2 regions of the Listeria sp. Marseille-Q6474 genome follow, and region 2 is predicted to be linked to the other one. Evidence: a T-box and tRNA genes for the amino acid it is inferred to sense, from the RefSeq annotation. Region 2 holds a T-box; the other holds one or more tRNA genes.

Region 1 (3,423 bases), 1.8 Mb from region 2:
AACGGTCCTAAGGTAGCGAAATTCCTTGTCGGGTAAGTTCCGACCCGCACGAAAGGCGCAACGATCTGGGCACTGTCTCAACGAGAGACTCGGTGAAATTATAGTACCTGTGAAGATGCAGGTTACCCGCGACAGGACGGAAAGACCCCGTGGAGCTTTACTGCAACCTGATATGGAATGTTTGTACCGCTTGTACAGGATAGGTAGGAGCCGAAGAGACGTGTGCGCTAGCATACGAGGAGGCAATGGTGGGATACTACCCTGGCTGTATGACCATTCTAACCCGCCACGCTAAGCGCGTGGGGAGACAGTGTCAGGTGGGCAGTTTGACTGGGGCGGTCGCCTCCTAAAGAGTAACGGAGGCGCCCAAAGGTTCCCTCAGAATGGATGGAAATCATTCGCAGAGTGTAAAGGCACAAGGGAGCTTGACTGCGAGACTGACAAGTCGAGCAGGGACGAAAGTCGGGCTTAGTGATCCGGTGGTTCCGCATGGAAGGGCCATCGCTCAACGGATAAAAGCTACCCCGGGGATAACAGGCTTATCTCCCCCAAGAGTCCACATCGACGGGGAGGTTTGGCACCTCGATGTCGGCTCGTCGCATCCTGGGGCTGTAGTCGGTCCCAAGGGTTGGGCTGTTCGCCCATTAAAGCGGCACGCGAGCTGGGTTCAGAACGTCGTGAGACAGTTCGGTCCCTATCCGTCGCGGGCGCAGGAAATTTGAGAGGAGCTGTCCTTAGTACGAGAGGACCGGGATGGACACACCGCTGGTGTACCAGTTGTTCCGCCAGGAGCATCGCTGGGTAGCTATGTGTGGCAGGGATAAACGCTGAAAGCATCTAAGCGTGAAGCCCCCCTCAAGATGAGATTTCCCATTTCTTCGGAAAGTAAGATCCCTGAAAGATGATCAGGTAGATAGGTTTGGAGTGGAAGTGTAGCGATACATGGAGCGGACAAATACTAATCGATCGAGGACTTAACCAAAAAATGAAACGAAGTTACCTAACTGAACCCTTTCTTCTCTAGTTTTGAGAGAGCAATCTTTCAACAACTTCATATTGTCTGGTAGTTATGGCGAGAAGGTCACACCCGTTCCCATCCCGAACACGGTAGTTAAGCTTCTCTGCGCCAATGGTAGTTGGGGGCTTCCCCCTGCGAGAGTAGGTCGCTGCCGGGCAATTTATTATTCCACAGTAGCTCAGTTGGTAGAGCAATCGGCTGTTAACCGATCGGTCGCAGGTTCGAGTCCTGCCTGTGGAGCCATTTTTTTATTTGAAAGGCTTTGCTGCCGCTTTAGCTCAGTTGGTAGAGCACTTCCATGGTAAGGAAGGGGTCGTCGGTTCAAATCCGACAAGTGGCTTAATATAATATGCTTGTACTTAGAATGTTTCGCTAGTATGCGAGGCTTTTTTTATTTGTCTAAAAATAATAAACTCCTTATCAGAAGTATACATATGCATTATTATTCAATGTGTTTTTATAGAAAATGTTAATTAATTAAATAAGTATCCAATTTTCTTGGATTTATTATTATTATATTGAGGAAAATATGTATTTTTCGACATAAGTAAAAGGTTGGTTGTATAAAATATGAATAACAAGCTAATATGTGTAGGATTTTAACAATGAAACAATTATAAAAGTCAATTTGTGTGGAAATAAAACAAAATTTTCTTTATTTTTTAGTAGTCCGTTACAAGAAACAGCCCTTTTCTTTCGTTTTCGGTCATACATCGCATTATTATGATACCTTATATATGTGTAAGAAAATTTTAAAAAGGAGATAACATCATGAGAAAAAAAACTGCGGTAATAATTTTGCTTTTTATTGTACTATTGACAACGATTCTAATGCCAACGAATGCAAATGCCTATACTAAATTAGGTTATTCTTTAAGTAAATCAAATGCTAAAAATTTTAAATTTTATATTAATGGGTCGGCGATGGGTTATAAAAATATAATTATTAATGGAGCAAAATCTTGGAATGCTTCTCCATATTTAAATACGGTAAGTAAGGGACAAGATGCAAAACCTCACTTTATAATTAGTAGTTCAACTCAGGACAGAGGGGCAACTATTGCTGTCTGCGAAACTTGGGCATATAAAGGGTCTAAGTTAGTAGCCAAAAATGAAATAACTACTTTTAAAGCTTTTAGATCTTTATCTGTAGGTGATAAGACTGAAACTATAGCTCACGAATTTGGCCATGGCCTTGGTTTAGGACATGTGAAAACGAAGAATGCAATCATGCTAGATGTTGGTTTTACAAAGAAAATAAAACCACAAAGGGATGATTTAAACGGTATTAAAGCAATATATAAATAAAAAGGAGGATTGAAAAATGAAGAAAAGCATTATAGTTATCATAGGATTATTGATTATAGTTGGATTGATGGGTTGTACTAATGATAAAAATATAAATGAAAAACAAATAGTAGGAAAAGAAATCGAAAAAGTGGAACAAAAAAGTAGTATAGTTTCTTATAATGGAAAGTATCTGGATCTTGCAGAAAATATTGAAGAACTAGAAGAAAGTTCCCCTATTATTGTCACTGTAACGAAACGCTCTGAAAAAAAATCTATTACAAAAGAATCAAAAAATAGTAATGTACCCACAGAATTTTATACTATGAGTGAAGTAGTTATAAATAATATAGAAAAAGATGAAACGAAGACTTTAAAAGAAAATAAAACGATTAAAGTATTAGAAGATAGTGTTGAAAATGTTAAAATCGATGGACAAGAATACGATTTAACGATTGATGGGTATAAAAATATGAAAGAAGACGAAGAATATACGCTATTTATAAGGAAAAGTACATCTGGAGATAATTATGTACTTACAAATGCTATGTTAAGTAAATATCCTGTTGCTGAGTTGAGTGAAAGTGAGCTGTTCCTTGAAAATGAGGAAAACAAGGAAGAAGCGATAGATATGAAAGATACGTATAAGGATATATATAAGGAAGTTCTAAGTGATTATAACTAAAAAAATAAGTATCTTATGACCCTGGGAATAAAACTGGGGTCTATTTTTATGGAGGCTTTATTACATATCTTGAATAGGTCGTATAAATAGATTATACTAGGGGTATAAATACAAGGACGGATGGGGTGTTTTTTTGAAGGAGAAGAAGCAGCGGATTATTAAGTCAGCTAAAGAGGTGTTTCAAAAGCAAGGGTACTTGAAGACTTCTGTACAAGATATGGTGGATGCGGCTGGGATTTCTAAGGGGACTTTCTATAATTATTTTACTTCGAAAGAGGAGCTGGCCATTGTCATCTTTAAGCAGGAGTATTCTGTATTGCATCAGCGTTTGGAATATACGATGGCGCTAGATGGGACGAAGAAAGATAATTTTACGGAATGCTTGAAAATTATTATTCATTTTTATACGGAAAATGGGGAGATATTGAATATT
Region 2 (3,423 bases):
AGAATACCAAGGTTTAAAACAACAAGTTCTCCATTATCAACCAATTCAAGATTTTTTCAAGGAAAATAAAGAAGATATTACGGAACAATTAATTAATCAAAACTTGTCTAATTTGTACGAATTTATGACGCAACATAAAAAATTCACAGAGCAAGAAGAGACATTAATGCCTGGTTATGCTCCAAAACTTGTCCTTAACGGGGAATTCATTACTGTCACCTATTATCCAACAAAAGAAAAAATTGAAGAAGATAAACGTCGTGCTGTCGAGCGGAGAATTCGTTCGCTTTACATGCCAAAACAAGTGGTGGATGCTAATTTAGCTGACTTTTATACCGATGAAGAATCGCGTAAACTGGCGCTTGTTGAAGCTTATCAATTTTTAAATAACTATCCGCCTCAAAATGGTGAGCGTGTGAAGGGGTTATTTATTCATGGTAGTTTTGGGACTGGAAAATCCTACTTGCTTGGAGCACTTGCAAAAGAGTTAGCTTTAAAAGGTATTTCGACAACTTTAGTTTATTTACCAGAATTTATGCGGGAAGTGAAGCAGTCTATTTCGGATAATACTGTTGGCGAAAAAATCCAGTTTGCCAAAGAAACCGAAGTATTAATGCTTGATGATATTGGCGCAGAATCGATGACAGCGTGGACACGCGATGAAGTGCTGGGTGCGATTTTACAATTCCGGATGCAAGAAGAATTACCAACATTCTTCTCGTCTAATTACAATATGGATCAACTTGAGAATCATTTAATGTTTGCTCAAAATGGTACTGAAGAAAAACTAAAAGCTCGCCGAATCATGGAACGGGTGCGTTATTTATCTAAAGAGGTCAACTTAGAAGGAAAAAATCGCCGCTTCTAAAAAGTACTTGCAAATATATCTCATCGGGCTTATAATGTGAAGTAATATAAAACAAAGTGATGAAAAGGACAACCAATTTAACGGAAAATTATAGAGAGGAAGGGCTAGCTGGGAACCTTCTATTGGAACTTAAATTTGGACCACCTTGGAACTTCTATTAGGAACGTTTTTTACTAGTAATAATAGACGGATCGCTCCGTTACAGGCGACAAGAGTGAAGTAGTTGATTTTAGCTATTTCTGAATCTTGGGTGGAACCACGAGCATAAACTCGTCCCTTGACAACAGGAGGGATGGGTTTTTTATTTTGCCCTCCTAACCACATTTAAAAAAAGAAAAGGAGAGATTAGTATGAAAATCACATTTCCAGACGGCGCTGTAAAAGAATTTGAGCCAGGCGTGTCAACAGCTGACATCGCGGCTTCCATCAGCCCAGGTCTAAAAAAGAAAGCACTCGCAGGTAAATTAAACGGAGAATTACTTGACTTAGTAACTCCAATCCATGAAGATGGGGCAATTGAAATCGTCACTCCGGATCATGAAGATGCACTTGGCATTTTGCGCCATAGTACTGCTCATCTAATGGCTCAAGCGCTAAAACGACTTTATCCAGATGTGAAATTTGGAGTTGGTCCAGCGATTGAATCTGGTTTCTACTATGATATTGATACAGAAGCTGTTATTAGTGATGAATCTTTAGTTGAAATCGAAAAAGAAATGCAAAAAATCGTTCGTGAAAATGTACCAATCGAACGCGAAGTTGTTTCTCGTGAAGAAGCAATTAAACGTTTTGAAGCGATTGGCGATCAATATAAATTAGAACTAATCGAAGCAATTCCTGAAGATGAAACAGTGACAATTTATACTCAAGGCGAGTTTTTTGACCTTTGTCGCGGTGTCCATGTTCCTTCTACTGGTAAAATTCAAGTGTTTAAACTGTTAAGCGTGGCTGGTGCATACTGGCGCGGAGACAGCAACAACAAAATGCTTCAACGTATTTACGGCACAGCTTTCTTTGACAAAAATGGTTTAAAAGAATTTATCCAAATGCAAAAAGAAGCAAAAGAACGTGACCATCGTAAATTAGGGAAAGAATTAGATTTATTTGCGAACAGTATCGAAGTCGGTCAAGGACTACCTCTTTGGTTACCAAAAGGTGCAACTATCCGCCGCGTTATTGAACGTTACATCGTGGATAAAGAAGAACGCCTAGGTTACAATCACGTTTATACTCCAATTATGGCAAACGTGGAACTTTACAAAACAAGTGGTCACTGGGATCACTACCATGAAGATATGTTCCCAACTATGAAAATGGATAACGAAGAACTTGTGTTACGCCCAATGAACTGCCCACATCACATGATGATTTATAAAAATGACATTCATAGTTATCGTGAACTGCCAATCCGTATTGCAGAACTTGGCATGATGCACCGCTATGAAATGAGTGGAGCACTTTCAGGACTACAACGTGTTCGTGGGATGACTCTAAACGACGCACATGTATTTGTTCGCCCAGATCAAATTAAAGATGAATTCAAACGCGTTGTGGAGCTAATTTTAGAAGTATACAAAGACTTTGATATTAAAGATTACTCGTTCCGCTTAAGCTATCGTGATCCGAAAAATACTGAAAAATATTTTGACGATGATGCGATGTGGGAAAAAGCCCAAGCAATGCTTAAATCCGCAATGGATGAAATGAATATGGATTACTTTGAAGCAGAGGGTGAAGCTGCGTTTTATGGTCCAAAACTAGATGTTCAAGTAAAAACTGCTATAGGAAAAGAAGAAACTCTTTCTACTGTACAACTTGACTTCTTACTTCCAGAACGCTTTGATTTAACTTACATCGGCGAAGATGGTGAAAAACATCGCCCAGTAGTTATTCACCGTGGTGTTGTATCGACAATGGAACGCTTTGTTGCTTACCTAATTGAAGAATATAAAGGTGCTTTCCCAACTTGGTTAGCTCCAGTTCAAATGGAACTTATCCCAGTTAATGCCGACGCTCATTTAGATTATGCAAAAGGAGTCCAAGATAAATTACAACGCGCTGGACTTCGCGCGGAAGTAGATGACCGTAACGAAAAACTAGGATATAAAATTCGTGAAGCACAAACTAAGAAAATCCCGTACGCATTAGTACTTGGGGACCAAGAAGTAGAAGCTGGTTCTGTAAACGTTCGTCGCTACGGCTCTAAGGATTCAGAAACAATGGATCTAGACGCCTTCATTGCACAAGTAGTAGCAGAAGTAAGTAAATACTAATCTGAAAAATACTGTCTCAAATGGGGCAGTATTTTTTCATGGTGCTTTTTTCCTCTTTTTCCGTTATACTAGTAAAAGATAATGAATAGAACAGGATGGACAATTATGGATGTAAATAATGTAGAACTAGTAATAAGCGCTGTTCGACCAGAGCAATACCCTGAAACAGACCTTCCAGAATATGCACTTGCAGGTCGATCCAACGTCGGAAAGTCATCGTTTATTAATACGATGATTCGCCGTAAAAGTATGGCAAGAATTTCACAAAAACCAGGAAAAACA

The links. A T-box is a leader RNA that pairs with one kind of tRNA and senses whether it is charged. The one in region 2 lies ahead of thrS (threonine--tRNA ligase), so its partner is inferred to be a tRNA-Thr.
Region 1: it has a tRNA-Thr gene. The T-box ahead of thrS (threonine--tRNA ligase) is inferred to sense a tRNA for this amino acid. The anticodon was not compared.

Annotation. Positions count from the first base shown of each region.
Region 1 covers NZ_CAMPPS010000001.1:1,955,567-1,958,989, forward strand. Annotated here, with positions in the region: rRNA gene OC533_RS09795 (23S ribosomal RNA) at 1-982, shown strand, start outside; rRNA gene rrf (5S ribosomal RNA) at 1,060-1,175, shown strand; tRNA gene OC533_RS09805 (tRNA-Asn) at 1,186-1,261, shown strand; tRNA gene OC533_RS09810 (tRNA-Thr) at 1,286-1,358, shown strand; gene OC533_RS09815 (matrixin family metalloprotease) at 1,790-2,326, shown strand; gene OC533_RS09820 (hypothetical protein) at 2,343-2,990, shown strand; gene brtA (bile-regulated transcriptional regulator BrtA) at 3,124-3,423, shown strand, end outside.
Region 2 covers NZ_CAMPPS010000001.1:136,141-139,563, forward strand. Annotated here, with positions in the region: gene dnaI (primosomal protein DnaI) at 1-868, shown strand, start outside; T-box leader at 919-1,149, shown strand; gene thrS (threonine--tRNA ligase) at 1,219-3,141, shown strand; gene yihA (ribosome biogenesis GTP-binding protein YihA/YsxC) at 3,247-3,423, shown strand, end outside.